3 regions of the Geobacillus sp. B4113_201601 genome follow, and region 3 is predicted to be linked to each of the others. Evidence: predicted binding sites of a transcription regulator. Region 3 holds the regulator's gene; each other region holds the start of a gene.
The links. Region 3 encodes Rex, which represses fermentation and respiration genes when NADH is low (regulators of the CRP and FNR family bind a similar motif). Its sites were predicted from a motif close to TTGTGAAATATTTCACAA; they were not measured.
Positions count from the first base shown of each region.

Region 1: a site for Rex is predicted at 2,497-2,514, ahead of ric (iron-sulfur cluster repair di-iron protein). Genes of this name have one in related genera too.
Region 2: a site for Rex is predicted at 5,834-5,851, ahead of B4113_RS04625 (nitrate/nitrite transporter). Genes of this name have one in related genera too.

Region 1 covers NZ_LQYX01000035.1:6,066-14,221, reverse strand. The annotation lists gene modB (molybdate ABC transporter permease subunit) at 1-349, shown strand, start outside; gene moaA (GTP 3',8-cyclase MoaA) at 606-1,631, shown strand; gene ric (iron-sulfur cluster repair di-iron protein) at 1,727-2,434, opposite strand; gene glp (gephyrin-like molybdotransferase Glp) at 3,189-4,448, shown strand; gene mobB (molybdopterin-guanine dinucleotide biosynthesis protein B) at 4,445-4,945, shown strand; gene B4113_RS04585 (molybdenum cofactor biosynthesis protein MoaE) at 4,942-5,406, shown strand; gene moaD (molybdopterin converting factor subunit 1) at 5,406-5,636, shown strand; gene B4113_RS04575 (YwiC-like family protein) at 5,642-6,370, shown strand; gene B4113_RS04570 (DNRLRE domain-containing protein) at 7,439-8,156, shown strand, end outside.
Region 2 covers NZ_LQYX01000035.1:15,570-23,725, reverse strand. The annotation lists gene B4113_RS04655 (ABC transporter permease) at 109-888, shown strand; gene B4113_RS04650 (permease) at 881-2,377, shown strand; gene B4113_RS04645 (ABC transporter ATP-binding protein) at 2,393-3,031, shown strand; partial or broken gene B4113_RS04640 (IS701 family transposase) at 3,161-3,871, opposite strand; gene B4113_RS04635 (anti-sigma factor) at 4,218-4,454, opposite strand; gene B4113_RS04630 (ABC transporter permease) at 4,489-5,568, shown strand; gene B4113_RS04625 (nitrate/nitrite transporter) at 5,928-7,103, shown strand; partial or broken gene B4113_RS04620 (multicopper oxidase domain-containing protein) at 7,390-8,156, shown strand, end outside.
Region 3 covers NZ_LQYX01000080.1:4,070-11,927, forward strand. The annotation lists partial or broken gene B4113_RS21200 (transposase) at 316-479, shown strand; gene B4113_RS21205 (IS3 family transposase) at 685-843, shown strand; gene tatC (twin-arginine translocase subunit TatC) at 1,195-1,938, opposite strand; gene tatA (twin-arginine translocase TatA/TatE family subunit) at 1,958-2,110, opposite strand; gene B4113_RS11220 (redox-sensing transcriptional repressor Rex) at 2,107-2,769, opposite strand; gene moaC (cyclic pyranopterin monophosphate synthase MoaC) at 2,785-3,273, opposite strand; gene B4113_RS11230 (ABC-F family ATP-binding cassette domain-containing protein) at 3,372-5,297, shown strand; gene tsaD (tRNA (adenosine(37)-N6)-threonylcarbamoyltransferase complex transferase subunit TsaD) at 5,625-6,641, opposite strand; gene rimI (ribosomal protein S18-alanine N-acetyltransferase) at 6,634-7,089, opposite strand; gene tsaB (tRNA (adenosine(37)-N6)-threonylcarbamoyltransferase complex dimerization subunit type 1 TsaB) at 7,049-7,789, opposite strand; gene tsaE (tRNA (adenosine(37)-N6)-threonylcarbamoyltransferase complex ATPase subunit type 1 TsaE) at 7,786-7,858, opposite strand, start outside.

The DNA.
Region 1 (8,156 bases), on a different contig from region 3:
TCAGGCGGCCAAAGCCGGGCTTGAAGCGGTCGATCCAACCATTGAAGGGGCGGCGCGCATCGATGGGGCGAATGAGCGCCAAGTCTTTTGGCATATTTCGCTGCCGCTTGCCAGACACGCGTTATTATCCGGAGCGGTGCTGTCGTTTGCCCGCAGCCTCGGGGAGTTTGGCGCAACGCTCATGTTCGCCGGCAATATTCCGGGAAAAACGCAAACGATCCCGACCGCCGTCTACATGGCCATGGAATCGGGGCGGATGGAGTTCGCGTGGGCATGGGTGGCGGTCACGATCGGATTGTCATTCAGTTTATTGGCTTTTGCGACGAAACTCGGTCGTTTACGGGAGTGAACGACCCCCACTTAATTTTCTAGCGAAAATTTGAAGTGGAGGCTTCCAAAGAAGTTTGACTGCTTCAAGCAATCCTTATTCTTTGAGGCGTGTCCACTTTAGAGCATAAGACACTCAGGTCTACAGCTTTACTTTTCTTTAAGATGTTTAATGCGCCGCTTCGCTTCATTGAAGTGGGAGTCTTCTCGCCTAATTAAGATAAACAAAGCCGCCTGTCAATATCGTGCGGCGAACGAAACAGAAAGGAGGGAGTGCGATGGGCGAGCGCAACCGAACGAACGTCATGGACCGCCTGTCCCGCCCGCTTCGCGATTTGCGGTTATCAGTGATCGACCAATGCAATTTTCGCTGCGTCTATTGCATGCCGGCCGACGTGTTCGGGCCGAATTTTCGCTTTTTGGCGGAAGGTGAGCTGTTGACGGTCGAGGAAATGGCGCTTCTTTCGGAATGTTTTGTCGAGCTGGGCGTCGAAAAAATCCGCTTGACGGGCGGCGAGCCGCTCTTAAGGCGCGATTTGGATGCGCTTGTGGCGCGGCTGTCTGCGATTCCCGGCCTGCGCGATATTGGCTTGACGACCAACGGCGTTCATTTAGTGAAATGGGCGCAGCGGCTGAAAGAAGCCGGACTAAAGCGCGTCAACGTCAGCTTGGATGCGTTGGATGATGACATTTTCCGCAAAATGAACGGCATCGGCATCGGCGTCGCCCCGGTGTTAAAAGGCATTGAAGCCGCCCGGGCGGCAGGGCTCGGCGTCAAGGTGAACATGGTCGTCAAAAACGGATGGAACGACTCGCAAATCGTGCCGATGGCCGCCTATTTCAAAGAACAAGGCATTCCGCTCCGCCTCATCGAATTTATGGACGTCGGCACAACGAACGGCTGGGATTACTCCCATGTTGTGACGAAAAAAGAGATGTATGAACAAATCAACGCCATGCATCCGCTCGAACCGGTCGAAAAAGCGTATTTCGGCGAGGTGGCGAGCCGCTACCGCTACGTCGGCACGGAGGTGGAAGTCGGCTTTATCGCCTCAGTGACGGAAACGTTTTGCCGCAGCTGCACGCGGGCGCGCATTTCCGCGGACGGGAAGCTGTATACGTGTTTGTTTGCATCGAAGGGCGTGTCGTTGAAAGACAACCTGCGCGCCGGGGCGACGAAAGAGGAACTGAAGTCGTTGATCACCGCGGTTTGGAACCAGCGGACAGATCGCTATTCAGAAGAACGGACGGAAGAAACGGCGAAGCAACGGAAGAAAATTGAAATGTCGTATATTGGCGGATGACAAAGAAGAAGGGCCGCTCTTTCCGGCGAAGAGCGGCCTGTTCATCGCTCGCTGCGCCTGCCTTTGCCTTAGAAATGGGGGAAGGGTTTGCTTGCTTATGCTCTTACCGCCGCCAGCACGCGCGGGAAGAGGACGTTGTTTTCTAAATGGATGTGGGTAAACAAATCTTCTTCGAGCGCGGCGAGTCGGCTGTAAACGAGCCGATACGTGCCGCACGCGTCTTCCGGCGGGGTGAAGTCGTTGGTGATGTCGCGAATGTCTTTGATCAAATCGCCAGCGATCTCATGCTCATTGACCAGTTCGCGAACAGCCTGTTCGACCGCCTCCCGGTTTTCCGGCGAGGGGTTGTCAGTAAATTGGAAAATGAGCGGGAATGCTTCTGTTTCTTCTGTAATCAAGTGTTGCTCGAGTTCCGCTTTTAACTCGTGAAACAGTTTATGCACGCGGGAAAGGTGCGGGTGGTGCATGCCGTGTACGCGCAATACTTTTGTGACATATGGGCTGAGCTGCGGCAGTTCCTCGTTCAAATAGCGGTGGTGCGTGTTGATAATATGATCGACCAAGTCGGTCAGCGTCGCTTCGCTCCAGTTTCGGGTCGGCTTGTTTTGCGCCTCCGCATAAAGGGTGTTCAGCTCGCGAAGGAGCGCTTCGCCATCCAGTCCGCGCTCTTCGATGGCTTCTTTTAACGGACGCTGTCCGCCGCAGCAAAAATCGATGCGCCGCGCTTTCAACAAATCAGCTGCTTTCGGAAATTGAGTGACAATATCGCCAATCAATGATTGTTCAGTAAACCGCTGTTCCATTCATCATCCCTCCATTGATCCAATCGTTACAGCTTCAGCATACCGTGTTTTCCGCGGCCACGTTGTGATTCATCTCACAGCAGCGAAAAAATGAAGACGGAGAACGAATGTGATCAACATCACAACGGCACTTTTCGTTTTTATGTACAATCAAGACAAAAGAGCCGGTCGACCGAGTCGAACATCGGGCTCAAGACGTGCTAAACTATAGTCAGGAACAATACCGCTAGGCGGATAAAGTGAGGCAAGAGCTCGCACCGTCGGCCGCTTTGTTCGGCGAGACGCGGGAAAGGATGTTGGCGCACTTCGCGTCCCGCCTTCGGTCGCCTTGTCAACATCCTCTAGAAGGTTGGTGAAAAACCGCTGTTTGCCTTGATCGATGATGGAACGCGTGAACATAGAAGCTGATACAACCAGTTTTTCTACTTGAGAAACGATTCCGAGAAGCGGTTGCGTGAGTAAATCACCGGCCCCCTAGATGACTGGTGAAAAACGGTTGTTTCTCTATGAACGATGGGGGGAGCGTGTGAAAGGCGATACCGATGCGACAAGGCTTTTCTATTTGAGAAACGAGGCCGGTAAACGGCCTGCTTCCTTAAATCACCGGCCCCCTAGACGAGGAAAAGGATGTTGGCGCATATCGCCGCTGTGAGTGTCGGTGATGAAATGCTGGCGGGAGGCATCAAACCGCTGCAACCACGTGAAAAGGACGAGACCATAGCCGCCAGCCATATAGTCGAAAGGAGAGAGAGACATGGTCGAAAGACGAACCCCGATTCCTGTAGCGGAAGCGATCGCTCGGGTGATGCGTTACGCCGGAGTGGGAGAAGAGGAAACGGTGCCGCTTCGCCAGTCGTATGGCCGCTATTTGGCCGAAGATTTGCGCGCTGACCATGATGTGCCGCCGTTTGACCGCTCCCCGTATGACGGATTTGCCATTCGCGCCGCCGATTCGGAAGGAGCGGGGTTGGATCGTCCGGTCGAGTTTGAAGTGATCGAAACGATTGGCGCCGGACAAGTGGCGAAACAGCCCGTCGGCCCGTTTCAAGCGGTGCGCCTGATGACCGGAGCGCAAATTCCACAAGGGTGCGATGCGGTCGTCATGTTGGAGCTGGCCAAACAGTATGAACGGGATGGAAAAACGTATATGTCGATTAAGCGCCCGTTCCGCCCCGGCGACAACATCTCGTTTCAAGGAGAAGATGCCAAAAAGGGACAACCGCTCGTCGAAAAAGGAACGCGCATCAATCCGGGAGTGGCGGCGCTGTTGGCGACGTTTGGCTACGCCGAAGTGAAGGTGGCGAAAAAGCCGCGGATCGGCTTGTTTGCGACCGGCAGCGAGCTGCTTGACGTTTCTGAACCGCTCGTTCCGGGAAAAATCCGCAACAGCAACGCCTACATGATTGAAGCACAGGCGCTCAAAAGCGGCGCTGAGCTGATCTATTTTGGCCAGCTGGCCGACGACTTTGACGCGTGCTTTCACGCCGTGCGCGAGGCGCTCGATCAAGTGGACATGCTTATGACGACCGGCGGCGTCTCGGTCGGCGATTACGACTATTTGCCCGCCATTTACGAGCGGCTGGGGGCGAACGTTTTGTTTAACAAAATCGCCATGCGCCCGGGGAGCGTGACGACCGTCGCGGAGTGGAATGGCAAGCTGCTGTTTGGCCTCTCCGGCAATCCGTCGGCGTGCTACGTCGGCTATGAACTGTTTGTCCGCCCGGTCGTGCGGACGCGCTTGTTTTCCCCCAAGCCGTATTTGAAAAAAGTGAAGGCCACGCTCGGCGCCGATTTTCCCAAACCGAATCCGTTCACCCGCTTCGTGCGCAGCCGAATCGAAGCGATTGACGGCCGGCTGATCGTCAAACCGGTCGGCATGGATAAGTCGAACATCGTCACCTCGCTCGCGGCGGCCAACGCCTTGATGGTGCTGCCGGGCGGGACGAGAGGATTCGCTAAGGGTGACGAGGTGGACGTATGGCTGCTCGATGATGATGAGGGATCGAGCGAATGAACGTCTGGCAAGTTGTCGGCTATAAACATACGGGCAAGACGACGCTCGTCGAAAAATGGGTGGCGGCCGCCGTCCGGGAAGGATGGCGCGTCGGGACGGTGAAGCATCACGGCCATGGCGGCGAGCCGGCACGGCCGGAAGGCGTCGATTCCGTCCGTCATGAGCGGGCCGGGGCGGTGGCGACAGCGGTGGAAGGGGACGGGCTGTTGCAGCTGCATCTCCGCCGCCCGTTGTGGCGGTTGGATGATGTGTTGGCGCTTTATGCGCCGCTTCGACTGGATCTCGTGCTGGTCGAAGGCTATAAGAAGGCGCTCCATCCGAAAGTCGTGCTTGTGCGCTCCGAGGAAGATTGGGCGTCGCTTCAGCACCTCGCCAACATCCGCGCCGTCATCGCCTGGGAACCGCTTTCCCGGCCGTTGCCGCACCCTTTGTTTTCGCTGGCTGATGAGGCCGCATATATCCCATGGTTGATGAATGAGGTGAGAAGAGGGACATGACGGAATCGTTGTTTGTCATCACGTCCGAGCCGATTTCGGTCGAGGATGTGATGAAAAAAGTGATGCGCCCGGAAGCCGGCGCGGTTGCCGTGTTTGCCGGCACGGTGCGCGAATGGACGAACGGCAAGCGGACGCTCTTTTTGCAATATGAAGCGTACGTGTCGATGGCGGAGAAAATGCTGGCGCAAATCGGAACGGAAATCGCCGAACAATGGCCGGGAGCGAAAACGGCGATCACCCATCGGATCGGGCGCCTTGAGATCGGCGACATCGCCGTCGTCATCGCGGTTTCCTCGCCACACCGCGCGGAAGCGTATGAAGCGAACCGCTACGCCATCGAACGGATCAAACAAATCGTACCGATTTGGAAAAAAGAACAATGGGAAGATGGCAGTGCATGGATTGGCGATCAACTGGAAACAAAAGCTTATCCGTCCGGAAAGCCGGAGGTGAATGAATGATGATCCGTCTCTTGTTTTTTGCCCATTTGGGCGAACAAGTCGGCGAGCGGCAAGTGACATGGCCGCACGTCCCCGACACCGTAGGAAAGCTGAAAGAAGAAGTGGAAGCGCGTTACGGCTTGCCGCTTGACCGCGTCATGACCGCGGTCAATGAGGAGTACGCCCGCGACGACGCGCCGCTTCAACCGGGCGATACAGTCGCTTTTATTCCGCCAGTGAGCGGGGGGTGAGAGCGATGGCAAACAAAAGCAAATGGGTGATGCCTAAACAACATGGCGCTTGGGCGATGCTCATCATCCCGTTTTGGCTCGGGGCATACGCCGGCGGACTCACGTGGGTTCACGCGCCGCTCTTTCTCGCTTGGCTTGCCCTCTACTTGGCGACGTATCCGCTCTTGATGGCGGTCAAAACGAAGCGGAACGAGCCGTACGTGCCCGCTGCCATTCGCTATGGCGTCATCGCCGCGCCGTCCCTAGCCGTTTCCCTTTTGCAGCGGCCGGCCCTTGTTCTCTTTGGCTTGGCGATGATTCCGTTTTTCCTAGTAAACATCTACTACAGCAAGAAAAAGAACGAGCGCGCTTTCTGGAATGATGTTGCGGCCATCGCATCGTTTTGCGTCGGCGGCTTGGGCGCCTTTTATGTCGGGCGCGGGGAATTGACGGTGGAAGCGTTCGAATTGGCCGCGTTTTCCTTCCTCTTTTTCATTGGCAGCACGTTTTACGTCAAAACGATGATTCGCGAAAAGAAAAACGTGCGATACAAATGGCTGTCATGGGGATACCATGCCTTGTTGATTGCCGGTCTCATCGCCATCGGCGAGCCGTTCGCCGTTTTGGCCTACGCGCCGAGCGCCATTCGCGCCGTCTACTTATACGGAAAATCGCTGCCGATCATGAAACTAGGCATCTTGGAAATCGCCAACGCGGCGTACTTTTTCATTGCCATGATCGTGCTCTACTCTTGAACGAACCCCAAACGGGAGACATCAATGACCGTTTGGGGTTTTTGTTTGGTTAGGCGATATGGCTTTTTCATTGCACAAGCATGATGCAAAATGGGCATGAATTCCTTGTCACGGTGTTGCAATGGATCGTTTCAAAAGCCTACCTCCTCTTCTTCCATGCTCGTTCCCAAATCAATTAAAGAAGGGAAGCATTTCAACATTCATTTATCGGATTGTGGACGTTCCAACCCTAAGTCATGTCGAATTTTGTCTGTCGAAAACGGTGGATGGCAGGGAGGAGGAAAGATACAATTTTATTGTAAAAATAATGGAAATAAGGAAGGGGAGCATATGAGAAACATTTGTTTGCGACGATGGTTAGTTTGGATGGTTGTATGGGCTTTAATGGTGTCAAGCATCCCGATAAAGGGATTCGCCGAAACGATCCAATCAGGAGTTGGCCGTATAGTGCCAAAAGAAGAGCCACCCAAGGTGCCGGAAGCCCCGAAACGTCAACACAAGCCAGGGGAAATCGTGGAGATGAGAACCGCTAACACCAAAGTGTACGACAACGGTGATGGGACGTTTACCAAGAAGATCTACTTTGAACCGATTCATCGTAAGAAAAAGGGAGAGCCGCTATTTGAGGAAACATCTTCGAATTTAACGGACTCCGCGAGTGATGAGAACGGTGTGGAGACGGAGAACACCGTTTTGGAAACTACCTTTTACAAAAAAATGTTCAATGGAGAATACGCTACGTTTCGTTACAATGGACATTTTATCTCTTATTCGATTTTAGAGACATCTGGGAATGAAGTGAAGCCGATCAAGGCGAAGGATGCAAAGGCTATCTATCAGAAAAAAGACAACAAAATTCTACACAAAAACATTTTTCCAAGTATAGACCTACAAAATATTACATTTAACGAGTCAACGAAAGAAGATTTAGTTCTTCATTCTTTTACTGGCTATCATATTTTCAAATTTCGTCTGAAAACAGATTTACAAGCAGACATCCAAGATGATGGATCCATTTTATTGACAAATAAAGAACATGAAAAGGTTTTTGAGTTGCCGAAACCTTTTATGGTGGATTCCCATGTTGATGAGCATTCTGGAGAAGCTCAACGGTCGGAGAATGTAAGTTATGAACTGCAAAAAGATGATGAAGGGTACATTTTAACGGTTAAAGCCGATCCCGAATGGCTGAAAGACCCTAAACGTGTATACCCTGTTTATATTGACCCGAGTACTTCCGTTCAGGTGTCTGCTGATGCATTTGTAATGAGCGCCTATCCGACAACCAACTATAGTTCCTCATCAAGTAAGTGGGATTCGGCGCAGGGACAATACGTTTTAAAGGTGGGGTATTATGATGGAACAACAGGCACTTGCTATGGATTTTTGCACCCGGATTTATCAAGCATCAAATATATGAATGTGACAAATGCCACGTTCCATGTCTATGTCACCCATTCGTATTATACGACAACGCCAACAGGGCTATGGCTCGATGCGGTAGACAGCTCATGGTCCGCGAGCACGTTAACGTGGAATAATAAGCCTTCCTCCACCAACATTGGCAAGGTGGATGTTGCAAGAGACCAATGGGCGCAGTTTGATGTCACGAATACAGTAAAAGAATGGGCATCAGAGACAAAGCCAAATTACGGATTTAAACTTCATACGAATGGCAATGGACAAACGTATTGGAAAAAAGTTGTTTCCACTACGAACAGCAGTTATAAACCATATTTGTCCGTTACGTATACGATCCCCGTTCCCAATACGCCGACAGGAACGG
Region 2 (8,156 bases), on a different contig from region 3:
CAAAATCCCCCTTGTTCTCATATGTACTAAGTGATATAATACAGTTGCAGAACACGTGCATGATCATGTTTCTCCTCGTATAGAAGTATATGGGAAGGGGTGTAGAACATGTTAGGCCATCAAGTGAAAGTTGAATTTTTGAAAGTCTTTACTTGGCGACAATGGGTAGTTTGGGCTGCATTGGTGTTAGTTCTGCCTTCCATTCAATTTGCGTTGATAAAGGATGGTTATGTTTATTATAGACAGTTGGATCTTTTCCTGCGTGTAAATTCCAATTTTGTGCCGTTACTTTTTCCCATTATCATGATTCTTGTGTACGCGATTTCTTTTCCAAGTGAACAAAAAAATTATTTTCTTCCCTATGTGCGGATCCGTATCTCTTTGACAACTTACTTTTTTGGCAAACTAATCGCCAATGCGATTTTGTCCTTTTTGATCGCGTTTTTCATTGTATTTCTTCCATTTGTTTTTTGTGTGTATGTTGAACCTCATTTAGGGATCGTTCGTTTGTATCCAACCGATGGCAATCCAATTCCTCATACCACATTCGAGCAATTACTGGTCTTAGGGACGTTGCCATATGGGATCCTTTATTCATTATGGGTTGGTCTAAATGGGATGATGTATGCGACAATGGGGTTGTTGCTCGTCATGATTTTAGAAAAGGCGTTTGTAGCGCTTTCCATTCCATTCATCTATTATTTGCTGGGAAACTTTATTGCTCAAGTTCTTGGATATGACCAATTTTCTCCGACTTATGCTATTTTTCCTTTTAGCATATCACAGCAACCTTTATGGACGGCATTCGTGCCTTTCGGGGTTTTATGCCTTATTGTTGTTATATTGATCGTTTATCTAAAAGAAAGGTTGCATCAGTATCATGATTAGAATGATAAACAATAAATGGAGCAATTTTTTTAATGAATTACTAAAAGTCAAGTGGATTCTCTTTGGAGTGATGATTTACATATATGGTGTAAGAGCCAAAGAGCAGATGTATATTCATTCCCTTCAAAGCAAACTGCAGTTGAATAAATGGGATCTGGTGCATAGTTCTTTTGGCAATATTTATCTAATCATTTACTTTGTTTTGCCTTTTTTTCTCTATCATTCTTTAGTAATTATTACATCTAACTTTGATTATACGATCTTCATACGATTTGGTTCTTACCGAAGTTGGGTATATGCGACATTAGCTCAATTTATACAAATTGTCGGCGTATCCATCATCGTCTGGGGAGCAGTGAGCGGAGTTTTGTCAATTGGTGCTCCTCATTTTGCTGGCTGGAGCCCGTTTAGTAAGATGGACGCGTTTTTGAGCGAAACGCAAATATTACAAAAATTGATAACTAGTCCTTTTTTGGCATTGTTGCTGCATTTAGCGTTGCTTGTTTTGAGTGTGAGTTGTTTTCACCTTCTGTTGGCTATTCTTTATGTGAAATGGCAGTACAAAAGGATAGTCGTATTCGCTGCTGTTCTTATATGGGTCTATGCTGGGGTGTCATTTAAACTTCTTCCTCCCCATTCCTTACTCAATTTATGCAATTACTTGATTTTGCATTCGGGAGTTATGCAATTCGGAACTATATGGATATCGATTGTAGTGGTTACAGTGGGGATGATCCTACTTATCTTGGTTATTAACCTATTAGATTTGAATTTAAAATTATACAATTGGAATGACTATGCGGCTATCCTTTTGATTGTCATGTCATTATGGGCGGGTATGAGAGGAAAAGAAGGAACAACGATTTGGGATCAGTTTCTTTTCATGTTTATAGGCGGTTCAAATCAGGCGTTTTATTTTAAGCCATTTTTATGCTATTTGATTCTCTATTTTGGACTGGTTTATTGGGTTCAACTGTATTTGCAGAAGGAATTGTCAGAAATGGGATATTACAAGCTTTTGCGTTATCAGTCTACCAGTCGATGGTTTTGGGGTTGGTATTGCAAGATAATGTTATATATTGGGGTATATTTGTTCGCCTTAGCTTTACTAGCCTTATTCATTTCTTTTTTGAATGGGTTCTCTTTTGATTTCTATGTCTCTATTGAGCGTTCGGTCACCGTGCTTAAAATCGTTTATCATTTTTTTGTCAATGGTTATCTTCAACTATCATTTTATGTGCTATTTGTGTTTATTATTGCTTGGTTAAGCAAAGAAACGTTTTATAGTTTCGTTGGGATCGCTTTACTTTCATTTTTTATGTTACCGCACCTTAACAATTGGGGGATCGTTCCATCTGGATTAAATAGCATGTCGTATTTACTTACCGATAGCTCGGTGTATCGCATAAGCGCGATTTTAGCGTTATGGAATGTTTTAATGATTGTTTTCTTGCTGTATGTTTTTCGCAAGCAAGATCTTCATTTCTAAAAAGGAGTGAGAATGTTGGCGCATATTCAACTGAATCAAGTGAGCAAATCATTTAAAGGGGAAACGATTTTAGAAAATGTGAATTTTTCGGCGGAAAGAGGGAAAATTTATGGAATTATTGGCCCCAATGGCTCGGGAAAGTCCGTATTCTTTAAACTTATATGTGGGTTTCTACTCCCTGATCAAGGTAGCGTGATTGTGGACGGGGAAGTGTTGGGCACGAATAAGCGCTTTCCCAGTAATTTTGGAATTATCATTGATCGGCCAGGATATATAGCGGGGAAGACAGGATTTGAAAATTTAAAAGCATTAGCCCTCATTCGAAACCAAATCGATGATGACAAAATCAAGCAAACGATGAGAATGGTTGGATTAAATCCAGAATCACCGCAAAAGGTAAAACATTATTCACTTGGAATGAAACAAAAGTTGGCCATTGCTCAAGCCATTATGGAAGATCAACAAACATTAATTTTAGATGAACCATTCAATGCTTTAGATGCTGATAGCGTCGAAACGATCCGCAATTTGCTTCGAAAGTTTAGGGAAGAGGGAAGGACGATTTTGCTCACTAGTCACAATCAAGAAGATATTGATGTTCTTTGTGACGAAGTATATAGAATCAACCGTTTTACACTTGAAAAAGTGAAATAATCTTGTTTGATGATAGTGATTTTATCACAAATGTGTGGGATTTCACTAACGCGTCCAGCCATGACAGTAAAATGGAGGCCGACGAGTGAATGGAATGTGCCATTTCCACCAAAATCTATTTCTTGTGAGATACACGCGGTAACGCTCGTTCCCCCACCGTGACGAGGCGGGTGTCGTTGGGTTCGATATAGCGGGCAAACTCCTTCGCTTGAATGTCGATGCCTTTCGGATAGAGGATCCGGTTCGTCTTGAGCATGGCGATGACATGGAATCCTTGTTTCAAGCAGGCTTCGATGAGCGCTTGGGACGGATACCATGCACATCGGCCGAGTCCACTTTTCTTTGAGCGAAGAAAGCATCTCGATCGCTAGGACGATTTTGCTTCTTCCCGCCGTCTTGTCATACAGACGAAAGGCGAACGGAAACGCTTGCGAGAAGGTGTGCACCATCAGCCAAACAAGCGAATGCCCCCAGACCCATTGATGATCGCTGTGAGAGAAAGGCCAGTCACACCCTTGAATGGCGTGCGTTGCCCGTGACGAAGGCTTCGTTTTTTGACAAATGGGATCATCCATCGAAAGGAACAGGGGTTGATTCTCCCGTTTGGCTAGGCGTTCGATCTGGCGAAGGATCCATTCTTGCAGCTTCTCAAGCCGGTTTTCCTCGTTCCAAGGGCTTTTCGTGAAAAAGTGGCTGAGCGTGGTTCGATGATGCGGGTGAAAACTCCAGTACCGGACATCCGTCAATGTCCCCGAACATCCCTTGGTACAAGGCGTCGACAAGGTAAACGAGATGCTTGATGACCGGCTTCGAGAAATCAAGCGCCAATCCCAACGTCATGAAAAATTGGTGGATTCCTTGATGATGTGCTTATCGATTCCTAAGACATGAACCTCCTTGTGTGAACGGGTTTGAGCACATCTATTTTACTCAAGGAATCGGGTTCATGTCTCCTTTTTTGTTTGGTTGTCAATTTGTGTTAGCAAATTTGCTCATCGACAGTCGATTTATATATATTCCGAAGGCGCTACGAAACAAAGAAGCAAACCGCCGCTAGGCCAACGGGGGCGGCTGTCCCCGGCTTGGCTTGCCGCCCCCGGACGCAGCGGGGGCCTTTTTGCGGCGGATGGATGAACGAGCGAGCGACACGGGCCGCTGGCCTGTGGCAAAAGGGGGGCTTTGGCGTCTATTCGTGTTTGAGATCGACAATAAACGTTTCCGGTCCGGTCGGCGTCACGCTTCCTCCTTTTGGTTCGAGGCTTGCTTTAATTTGTTTGAACCGTTTGACGTCCTCGCCGGTGATCAAAATGCGCGATGCCCCATGGCGGATCGTCAATAGCTCTCCTTTCATCTCGTTGTCCGTGTACACAATCCACAATTGGTAGTCGCGAGCAGCGAACGGCTTGAGACCTTCAATCTCCATCACCATTTCGCTATTTTGAAGGGAGGGATGGACGTTGAAGGTCCGTAAGAAGGGGCGATGGGAAAACGGTGGTTTTTCATATGCAAAAAGATGGGGAAAACGGCTGAAGGCGGGGGTGCTTGATGAGAAGAAGCGGATAAGAGGGGCAAGCAGCGCCTTTTCGGCCATTGTCAAAAAAGAACTGGCCGATTATTTGACGAGTTGGCGCATGATCATTTTGATCGCTCTCATCTTGCTCACTTGCTTCGGGTCGCTGTATACGGCGATGACGACGATTCGGGACGCGCTCGATTCGTCGGAAGAGGCCAAGGAAATCGCGAAAGGCGCCTACTTGTTTTTAAAATTATTCACTGTCTCGGACGGAACGCTGCCATCGTTTGTGACGTTTGTCGGTTTTCTCGGACCGCTGCTCGGCATCGCGCTTGGATTTGATGCCATCAATTCGGAGCGGAATCGCGGGACGCTGAGCCGGCTCATGGCACAGCCGATCCCGCGCGATTACGTCATCAACGGCAAGTTTGTCGTCGCGTTGTTGTTGAATGCGGTGTTGTTTCTTTCCCTCGGCTTGCTTGTGACGGCATTAGGCATTTTGGTCTTGGGGATTCCGCCTACTTTCGAAGAGTTTGCCCGCATGGTCTGCTTTTTGTTGTTATGCCTTGTGTATATCGCCTTTTGGCTGAATCTCGGCATTTTGTTTTCCGTCGTCTTCCGCCAAGCGGCGACATCTGCGTTGTCAGCGCTGGCCGTTTGGCTGTTTTTCAACCTTTTTTACGCGATGATCGTGGAAGTAGTTGCGAAGTCGTTTTTGCAGTCTGATGCGATTACGTCCGTTGAGCAGGCGGTCGGCCGTCAAGAGTTGGTGCTTGGTCTCATGAGATTGTCTCCGAGCTACTTGTTCAACGAATCCACGACCGCTTTGCTTTCGCCGGACGTTCGGACGCTAGGGATCGTCACCGTGGAACAAACGGCCGGCGCTGTTGCCGCCCCGCTGCCGTTCTCGCAAAGTGTCTTGCTCATTTGGCCGCAAGCGACCGCCTTGATTGCCGCCACCCTCGTCTGCTTTGCGATCGCTTATTGGTTGTTTATGAGGCAAGAGATACGGGCGAGCGGGTGAGGGAACAGGCTGTTTGCAACAAGCAGTTTGAGAGGGGGGTCAGCCGAACGGTGTTCCTTATAGCTTCATGCGCGGCCAAATCATGGGGCTGATTCAAAAGAGCCGTTGTATTCGAGTGAAACACGGTATATAGGATGTCCGGACGAGGCAGATGCGTGTATGCGGTAATGAAGAGGGCGTCTCATCGCTTTTTGAGACACCCTCTTTTTCTATATGTGGCAAAACAGTGACAGCGACTTTGACAAAATGGTGACAACGAGCAAGAACGTGATAAACCTCACAAATCAATTTCCTTCGCCCGCGTATGATGGAATTACAAACAAAGCCACATATTTTTGAAGATTAGGGAGGGGCTTTTCATGAATAAACAAAAAGCGCTGCTGCCCATTACGACATTCGCCATGATGTTTTCGTTCGCAGTTTGGGCCGTCTTTTCGCCGCTGGCGAGCACGTTTCAAGAAATGTACGACCTGACATCGACGCAAAAAAGCATTTTAGTCGCCATTCCGGTGCTGCTCGGTTCAGTCATGCGCCTGCCGCTTGGCATTTGGACGGACCGGATCGGCGGGCGGAGGCTGTTTTCGCTGCTGCTCCTGTTTTTAATCATTCCGCTCATCGGCGCAGGGTTTGCGGATTCGTATGCGATGTTAATGTTTTGGGCGTTTTTCATCGGTATGGCCGGGACGTCGTTCGCGATCTCGGTAACGTTCGTATCGCGCTTGACTCCGCCGGAAAAACAAGGAACAGCGCTCGGGATTAACGCGATGGGCAATTTCGGCACAGCGGTCGCCAGCTTTTCGGTTCCATCGATCGCTGCCGCTTTCGGCGTTTCGTGGGCGTTTTGGGGAATGATCATTCCGATCGTCATCATGCTTATTCTCGTTTGGTTTTTCACCCCCGATATGCCGAAGCCAAAGCAACAAAAAACGATGCGTGAATCGCTGTCAGTGTTGAAATACAAACATACGTGGACATTGTCGCTGTTTTACTTCGTCACATTCGGAGCATTTGTCGCCTTTGGCATTTACTTGCCGTCGCTCCTCGTTGACTTGTATGGGTTGACACCGGTCGATGCCGGGATGCGCGCGGCTGGGTTTACCGTACTCGCCACACTCGCACGGCCGATCGGGGGTAACCTTGGCGATAAAATCGGCGCCGAGCGGGTATTGACGTTCGTCTACGCTGGAATGACAATCGGCGCCTTGGTGATCGCATTTGGAATGGAAAACATTTGGGTGATGACGGCCGCCTGCCTGTTATTGGCGATGATGTCCGGATTAGGAAACGGTGCGGTCTTCAAGCTCGTGCCGCAGCTGTTCCCAGCGGAAACGGGCACCGTCACTGGCCTTGTCGGCGCATGGGGCGGACTGGGCGGCTTTTTCCCGCCAATTTTTATGGGCATCATCAAAGATGCGACTGGTTCTTACGTGCTCGGGTTTATGCTTCTCAGCCTGTTTACCTTGATCTGCTTCTTATTGAATCGAATCGTCTTCGGCAAAAAAGCCGGCGAACCAGCGAAACGGTACGCATCGTAACCATCGAAAGAGGCCAAAAGTATCCACTTTTGGCCTCTTTTTATTGTTCACCAGGCAGATGGACTGAAGGGGGGACTGGTGACGATTCGGAAAACGAAATGCCCGTTTTCCGTTAGCCAACGTGGGCACGTCTTTTATCGTTTTTACAGTAGCGATAAACATATTGTTCATCGTTTCACAAACCCTTCAAATATGCGTGTTTCTTGGTGATACAAATCACTAGAGAGGAAGCCGAAATGGCGTACGCTGAAGGTGTAAACCGATTCCGTTAGAGGAGGAAAGAACGATGAACCGAAATGGATCCGCGTTGTTATCGATCGTGTTGGCGGCCTCGCTTTTAGCGGCGTGCAATAACGGGGGAGAGCAAGTGAAGGTGGAAAGCAAAAGTGAAACGGCGGCCACACAACAGCAGGCGACGAACGTTTTAGCGGCGCACAAAGGAGTAAATCAAGCGCCGGTGCCGTTGAAAATGGAGCGGATTGGACCGCATGACGTCCACATCGAAATGACGGCGCAAATTACCGATATTGAAATTGACAAAGGAAAAATCTATAAAGCGTGGACGTTTAACGGCCAGGCGCCGGGACCGCTCGTCGTTGTCAATGAAGGGGATACGATCCATTTTACGCTGAAAAATATGGACCCAGCCATCCCGCACAGCATGGACTTTCATGCTGTCCACGCTGCACCGTCAAAAGACTTTATTGACGTGATGCCGAACAAATCGGGAACGTTCACTTACCCCGCAAACAACCCGGGCGTGTTTATGTATCATTGCGGCACAAAGCCGGTCTTGCAACATATCGCCAACGGCATGCACGGCGTGATCATCGTCAAGCCGAAAAACGGTTATCCGACCGACAAGGAAGTGGACCGCGAATATGTGCTTATCGAAAATGAATGGTATCGTTACAACGATATGAATGATTTCCAAAACGGTGTGCCAAGCTATGTCGTTTTCTCAGCGAAGGCGCTTAAACCTGGCGATCCGAATACGAACGGGGACACATTTACCCTTAAAGAAAAGCCGTTATTGGCGAAAGTCGGCGAGAA
Region 3 (7,858 bases):
AAGTATAGCGGTATAACTCACATTTCGCACCCTCTCGACAAAAATCGGGAGGATTTTTTTATCTTCCTGTCGCCCCCCGAGTTCGACAGTTTTGAGGCCATTTTAGGCAAACGAAAATGGCCAGAATGCTGCAATATCAAGGATTTCATGATGCAGATCCTAGGAAAAAACGCTGAATTTCATAGGCACACGACTTTCCTACTTTAACTTTTAAAATGGATGGATATTGGTTATAATATAGGCATGTACACACGACGAGTCACACCAAAAAAGAACGATGGAATCACCTTAGCTTACCTCCATCATGAATCGTGACCGAACGTAAGGGACGAATGCGAACGTCTCATGCTTGGACATTTTTCTTCAAAAAACGGCGACCTTGGTCAACAACCGAACTGACGGCAAAACAAGCGCAACTCTTTGTAGCTCTAGGGCTGGAGCCTCCTCCGAAGATTCTAGGCATTCATCCTCGCACCTAGAAGGCCGGTGAAAAACGGCTGAGTCCCTTCATCAATAATGGGAGAACACGTGAAAAGCAGAGTCGATGCACCAAGGTTTTTCTCATTGCGAAGTGACATTGCCAAGCCGTGTCTAAGATTAAATCACCAGCCCCCTAGATACACGCCCAACGTATGCCCCAATGCCTCTCGTCCCTTTGGTATCAAGGGATGAGAGGCATTTTGTTTGCCTAGGTCGAACTCGGGTTTCCATCTATACTCGTTTCGCACAGCCGAAGAGGTGAAGGAGGCTGTACACCAATATATTCGTTTTTATAACCACGAACGTTTCCAAAAGAAATTAAACAACCTGAGCCCTTATGAATATAGGACTCAGGCTGCTTAAATGTGCTTTTTTATTCTTGTCTACTTGACAGGGGTCACTTCACCATCGGGACACCTTTTTTTATGATATGCCCATCCGTGCTCCCTTAATCTGTTTCTCGCGAACATCCCCGTCGGCAAGTGGCGATTTTCATCCCCGTCTGGAGGGAAGATCACAACTTGCCCGTGGACCTTTCCCGTGAAAATACCGGACTGACGCGGATTTGCATCCCCGGGTGAAGGGCAGATCGCGCTGCCCATAGATCTTTCCCATGAAAATGCCGGACCGGCGCGAGATTTTCACCCCCGAGTGGAGGGCAGATCGCTGCCTATGGAATTTTTTGTTTGAGAATGGCTTTGGCCGTGCGCCGCTTTACTCGTTGTCTCCTTGCTCCGCCGCTGATCGCGCCTTCCGGTAGCCGATTTTTGCGATCCAAATGCTCCCTTCATACAAAAGCGTGAGCGGAATCATGACGATCACTTGCGACAACACATCGGGCGGCGTGATAATCGCCGCGATAATTAACAGCACCAAATACGCATACTTGCGAACGCGAACAAGAAACTGCGGCGTGATAAGCCCTAAGCGAGTGAAAAACAGCACCACGATCGGCAACTGAAACACAACGCCAAACGGCAGCACAAGCTGAAGCAGAAACTGGAAATATTCGTTAATGCCGATCATTTGCTGGACCCCCAGCTGTTTAGCCAGCTGGTTCATAAATCGAACGACAAATGGAAACAAAACGAAATAAGCGAAGCTGACGCCGCCCAAAAAAAGAACAATCGATGCCGGAATATAGCTTAGCGTTACCTTCCGCTCTTTTTCATACAGACCGGGGCTGACAAACGCCCAAATTTGATACAGCAGCACCGGAGACGTCAGCACGGCGGCAATGACAAAAGCAAACTGAAAGTATACTTTGATCGGATCGGTCAGGCGAAAGGCGTTCATGGTCAGCTGCTTTGTCTCAGCCGTCCGTTGCAAATAGATAATGACATCATCGACGAAAAAGAAGCTCGCCACCAACGCCGCAGCGAAAAAAACGAGCACAATGATCAGCCGCCTTCGCAGTTCACCGAGGTGTTCATACACTGACATCTCTTTGTCATTCATGGTTCCTCATCCCGCCTTATCACCGGTCGGTTTTCGTTTCGTCCTCATCCGCAAGACCCTTGGTGGCGTCTTTGAACTCGCGCAGCGACTCGCCAAACGAACGCCCTAGTTCCGGCAGCTTTTTCGTGCCAAACAACAGCAAAATCAAAACAGCCAGCAATATATATTTCATGAATGATTCTCTCCTTTTGCCGATGGCGATGGATAGTTTTTCAAAAAGTACACAAGCGATTGCAGCTCAATGGCCAAATCGATGTGGTGAACGCGAATATGGTCAGGCACGTTCAGCCGCGCCGGAGTAAAGTTTAAAATTCCTTTAATCCCTTGGGCGACAAGGCGATCGGTCAACGCCTGAGCCGCGGAGGCCGGCACGGTTAAAATAGCGACCGGAATGTCGCCGCGCAGCCGTTCTTCCAGCTCATCGAGATGATAGACGGGCACGCCGCCGACTGTCGTCCCTACTTTTTGCTTATCAACATCGAACGCCATCACAATTTTCGTGTTATTGTTTTTCGAAAAATTATAGTTTAAAAAAGCGGTGCCTAAATTGCCGACTCCAAACAGCGCCACTTCAGTCACTTCATCCTCTTCCAACGTCTGGCGAAAAAACGACAACAAATAATGGACATTATACCCGTATCCTTTTTTGCCGAGCGCGCCAAAATACGAAAAATCGCGGCGGATCGTCGCTGGATCGACTTTCACCGCCTCGCTCAGCTCAGCGGAAGAGACGCGCTGCTTTCCTGATGCATGCAAGTTCTTTAAAAATCGGTAATAAAGCGGCAGCCGCTTAGCCGTCGCTTGCGGAATTTTCGGTTGTTCATTGCTCATTGTCTCATCCCCTAGCTAATCGGTTTTCCGTCGATAATGGCCGGATTTCCCGCCCGTTTTTTCGACCAAATACGTCGGACCGATCGTCATCCCTTTGTCGAGCGCCTTACACATGTCGTATACCGTCAACGCACAAACCGAAACAGCCGTCAGCGCTTCCATTTCCACCCCCGTGCTCCCTTTCGTTTTCACGGTCGCTGTAATGACAAGACGAGGCTCGGTTTCTTCATGCTCCCAAGAAAACGTGAAATCGACGCTCTTTAGCATCAGCGGGTGGCACATCGGGATCAGGTCAGCCGTTTTTTTGGCGGCCATGACCCCTGCCACTTGGGCGACGGCCAGCACATCCCCTTTTTTAATGTCACGGCCTTTGATTTTTTCATAAATTTCTTGGCTGACAGTGACGTTCGTTCGCGCCACCGCGACCCTGACCGTCTCTTCTTTGCCCGTGATATCGACCATCTTCGCGCGTCCCTCTTCATTAAAATGGGTAAACGATGACAAAGCCATCTCCTCCATGTCTACACTATACATGATTTTTCTCCTTCTGTCTTTGACCGTCTGAGCGACATACGTTAAACTATTCCGAGAGGTGAACCGACATGATGATTTTGCAAGTGCGTGGACTCACGAAATATTTTGGCGCTGACCTTATTTTATCGAATATTAAACTAGAAATACAGTCCCGCGACCGCATCGCCCTTGTCGGCCGAAACGGAGCGGGAAAATCGACATTATTAAAAATCATCGCCGGCGAACTATCTTTTGACAGCGGTGAAATCATCAAACCAAACCATCTCAAAATCGGCTATTTGGCACAACAGAGCCGGTTGGAATCATCACGCTCCATTTGGGAGGAAATGCTCGACGTGTTCGCACCGCTTCAAGCGATGGAACAACAGCTGGCTGCGCTCGGCTCTCAGCTTGGCGATCCCGATGTGCTCGCCGATCCCGTCCGCTATGAAAAAACGCTGAAAATGTACGATGAACTGCAAGAGCAGTATAAGGAACAAGGCGGCTATCAATATGAGGCCGACATTCGTTCCGTCTTGCACGGATTGCAATTTTCTTCATACGATTATCAAACAACGCCGGTCTCTTCGTTAAGCGGCGGACAGCGAACACGGCTCGCTCTCGGAAAGCTGCTGTTGTCCAAGCCGGATTTGCTGATTTTAGACGAACCGACCAACCATTTAGACTTGGACACACTCGCTTGGCTGGAACAGTATTTGCAGGCATATCCGGGCGCCCTCTTGCTCGTCTCCCATGACCGATACTTTCTCGACAAAGTTGTCAATCACGTGTACGAGCTGTCCAACGCCAAGCTGCGGACGTACAACGGCAACTACAGCCGCTATCTGGAACTGAAAGCGCAGCAATATGAGCAAGAGCTACAGCGATATGAAAAACAACAGGAAGAAATCGCCCGATTGCAAGAGTTTATTCAGCGCAACATCGCCCGCGCCTCGACGGCCAAGCGGGCGCAAAGCCGGCGCAAACAGCTGGAGAAAATGGAGCGAATGGAACGGCCTGTCGGAGAGGAAAAATCGGCATCATTTTCTTTCACGATCGAACGACCAAGCGGTCAACAAGTGCTCATCGCTGAAGACGTGGCCGTCGGTTACCGGAACGAGCCGGTCATTCGTCATATCAGCTTCCGCATCGCCCGCGGCGAAAGCGTCGCGTTGGTCGGTCCAAACGGCATCGGCAAATCTACACTGTTGAAAGCCATCGCCGGGCAGCTTTCCATTCAGGCCGGACATTTGCGCTACGGCACGAACGTTCAAATCGGATATTATGATCAAGATCAAGCCGACCTGTCGTCCAATAAACGAGTCATGGACGAATTATGGGATGCTTCCCCCCTTAAAACAGAAAAAGAAATCCGAACGATACTCGGCAACTTCCTGTTTTCGGGCGATGACGTTTTAAAACCGATCTCAGCGTTGAGCGGCGGGGAAAAGGCGCGCTTGGCGCTCGCGAAGCTGATGCTCCAGCAGGCCAATTTTCTCATTCTGGACGAGCCGACCAACCATTTAGACCTCGACAGCAAACAAGTGCTCGAACAGGCATTGATTGACTATCCAGGCACCATTTTGTTCGTCTCCCACGACCGCTATTTCATCAACCGCATCGCTACGAAGGTGCTCGAGCTGTCAAGCGACGGCCTTAGCGAATATTTGGGAGACTATGACTACTATATCGCCAAAAAAGAAGAAATGCGTGAGTTAGCCCGTTTGGATGCCAGCCCAATCGTTCCGAGCAGCAACGAGTCGGCGAAATCTGTTTATGAACAAGAAAAAGAGGAAAAAAGACGCCAGCGTCAACGTCAACGCCGTCTAGCCGAAATCGAAGCAGAAATCACCGCGCTTGAAGAGCAAATCGCCCAAGCCGAACAGCGACTATGCGATCCGTCCGTTTATGACGACTACGAAACAGCACAACAGCTTGTGCAAGAAAACGAGGAGCGAAAGCAGCAAGTGGAACAACTGCTGGCCGAATGGGAGCAGCTTTATGACTCACCATAACCAACCGCCCGCCGGTTATTTCGGTGGGCGGTTTTAATTAGTCACACTATCCACAAAGAAATCCACAATCTATCCAGTGAAATATAGGTTATTCACCGATTTTTCCACATTGTCCACAAAAAACAGCTCAATTTTGTTCAACATAGCTGTGTATTATTTTCCTCATACTCATCCTATTTACGCCATATTTCCACATCATCCACAACCTGTGGATGAAACTATGCACAAATCGAGCCACCAATCCATCCTTGCCGTCTAAAAAAAGAAACGGCGGTTGGCCCGCCGCCAAAACCGCCGATTGTGCCCATCGGTTTGTCCTTCGTTACATTATGCCAACGGCAAGCTCGGATCAGCGTTCAATGCCAAATCTGACCGCCTGCCTTGCCAGTACAACATCGTGCCCGCGGCCGCAATCATCGCCGCATTATCGGTACACAACGATAACGGTGGAATAACCAGCTCCACACCGGGGAGCTCCTGCCTCATTCGCTCCCCTAATGCAGTCCGCAACCCGCGGTTGGCCGCCACTCCACCAGCGAGCAACACTTGCCGGACGCGATATTGTTTGGCTGCTTGCAAAGTCTTTGTCGTCAACACTTCAACCACGCTAGCTTGAAAACTGGCTGCCATCTGCTTCGGATCGATCTCCTCGCCGCGCTGTTTAGCACGATGAAGCGTATTCAACACCGCCGATTTTAAGCCGCTGAAACTGAAATCATACGATCCTTCCTCAAGCCACGCCCGCGGCAAATCAATGGTCGGTTCTCCTTCTTGGGCCAACCGGTCAATGTGCGGCCCTCCCGGATACGGAAGCCCCAAAGCGCGAGCCACTTTGTCATACGCCTCACCGGCGGCGTCATCTCTCGTTTCACCAATCACCTTGAATTTGACGTGCTCTTCCATGTAAACGAGCTCTGTATGCCCTCCGGAAACGACCAGAGCCAAGAGCGGAAATTTCATTTCCGACACGAGCTGATTGGCATAAATATGCCCGGCGATATGATGCACGCCGACAAGCGGAATGCCGTGAGCAAACGCCAACGCTTTCGCCGCGTTCACTCCGACAAGAAGCGCCCCGACAAGCCCTGGCCCTGCTGTCACAGCGATAGCCTGAAGGTCGGTAAATGACACTTTCGCCTGCTGCATCGCCTCTTCAATCACGAGCGTAATTTGCTCCACATGGTGGCGCGAGGCGATCTCAGGAACGACGCCGCCAAACCGCCGATGACTTTCCATCTGTGAAGCGACCACATTGGACAGAATGGCTCTTCCGTTTTTAACAACCGCGGCGGCAGTCTCGTCACAGCTTGTTTCAATCCCTAATACATACACATCTTCATTCATGTAGCTTCACCCACATCACCAACGCATCCTCAAAATTATCGGGATAATATCGTTTTCGAATACCGCCGTTGCGAAACCCGAGTTTCCGATATAACGATTGAGCGACATGATTGGACACACGCACTTCCAGCGTCATCGTCACTGCCCCTTGTCGCCTCGCCAGATCCATCAGACAACGCATCAACGCCTCACCAAGTTTTTGGCCACGAAATTCGGGAAGAATAGCAACATTCGTGACGTGCGCTTCATCAATGACCAACCACATCCCGGCATAGCCAATGATTCGCCCTCGATGCACCATTACAATATAGAGAGCGTAGCGGTTGTACATCAACTCATGATAAAACGACTCCCGACTCCAAGGCGCGGTAAACGATGCCCGCTCCACCTGCACAACTTCATCAATATCATGAATGGTCATTGGCCGAAATTGTACATCGATCCCCATCGTTTCGTTCCCCTTTTTGTTTTGCGAGCCATTTCACCTCCGCTTCAGCCAAGCGGAGGTAATCTGGCACAAACGTATGGGCATTTCTACGCTCTTTTTCTTTACCGAGCATCACCAGCTCGCTCGGGCGCGGCAACGCCAATGACGGAGGAGCCATATGGGCCCGCCCACCTAGGACGCGCTGAAACAGCTCGTGATATAACGGCACATCCGCACCAATGAACAATACGTCCTCTCCCCGCTCTCCTAGTCGCCGCGCCCACTCATCCGCCACCACAAGTTGATCCGGTTCAACTTGGCGAAGCACACTCCCGTCGCTGTGATAAAGCCCAGTATAAATGTGCCCACGCCGCGCATCAAACAATGGGACAATCAAACCAGAGAAGCAACGGCCGTTGGCGGCGAGCACTTCAAGGCTCGACACACCGGCGATCGGAATACCGAGCGACCAAGCGAGCGTTTTCGCAATCGTCACGCCAATTCGTACTCCTGTATAAGACCCGGGCCCTTTGGCCACTACGATCAAATCAAGGTCTTTCGGGGCCATCCCACATTGGCGAAACAGCGATTCGATAGCCGGCATCGCACGGAGCGAATGATCTTTTTTCACATTCGTGATCCATTCGCCCTTCACAACATTTCCATCCGCCAAAGCAAGACCAAGTGGTGTGTTTGATGTATCAATCCCTAATACTTTCATGCGCCAAAAATCTCCTCGCATAACTGTTCATAGCGTTGTCCCAGCGGCTCAAAACGAAGCAGCCGTTCA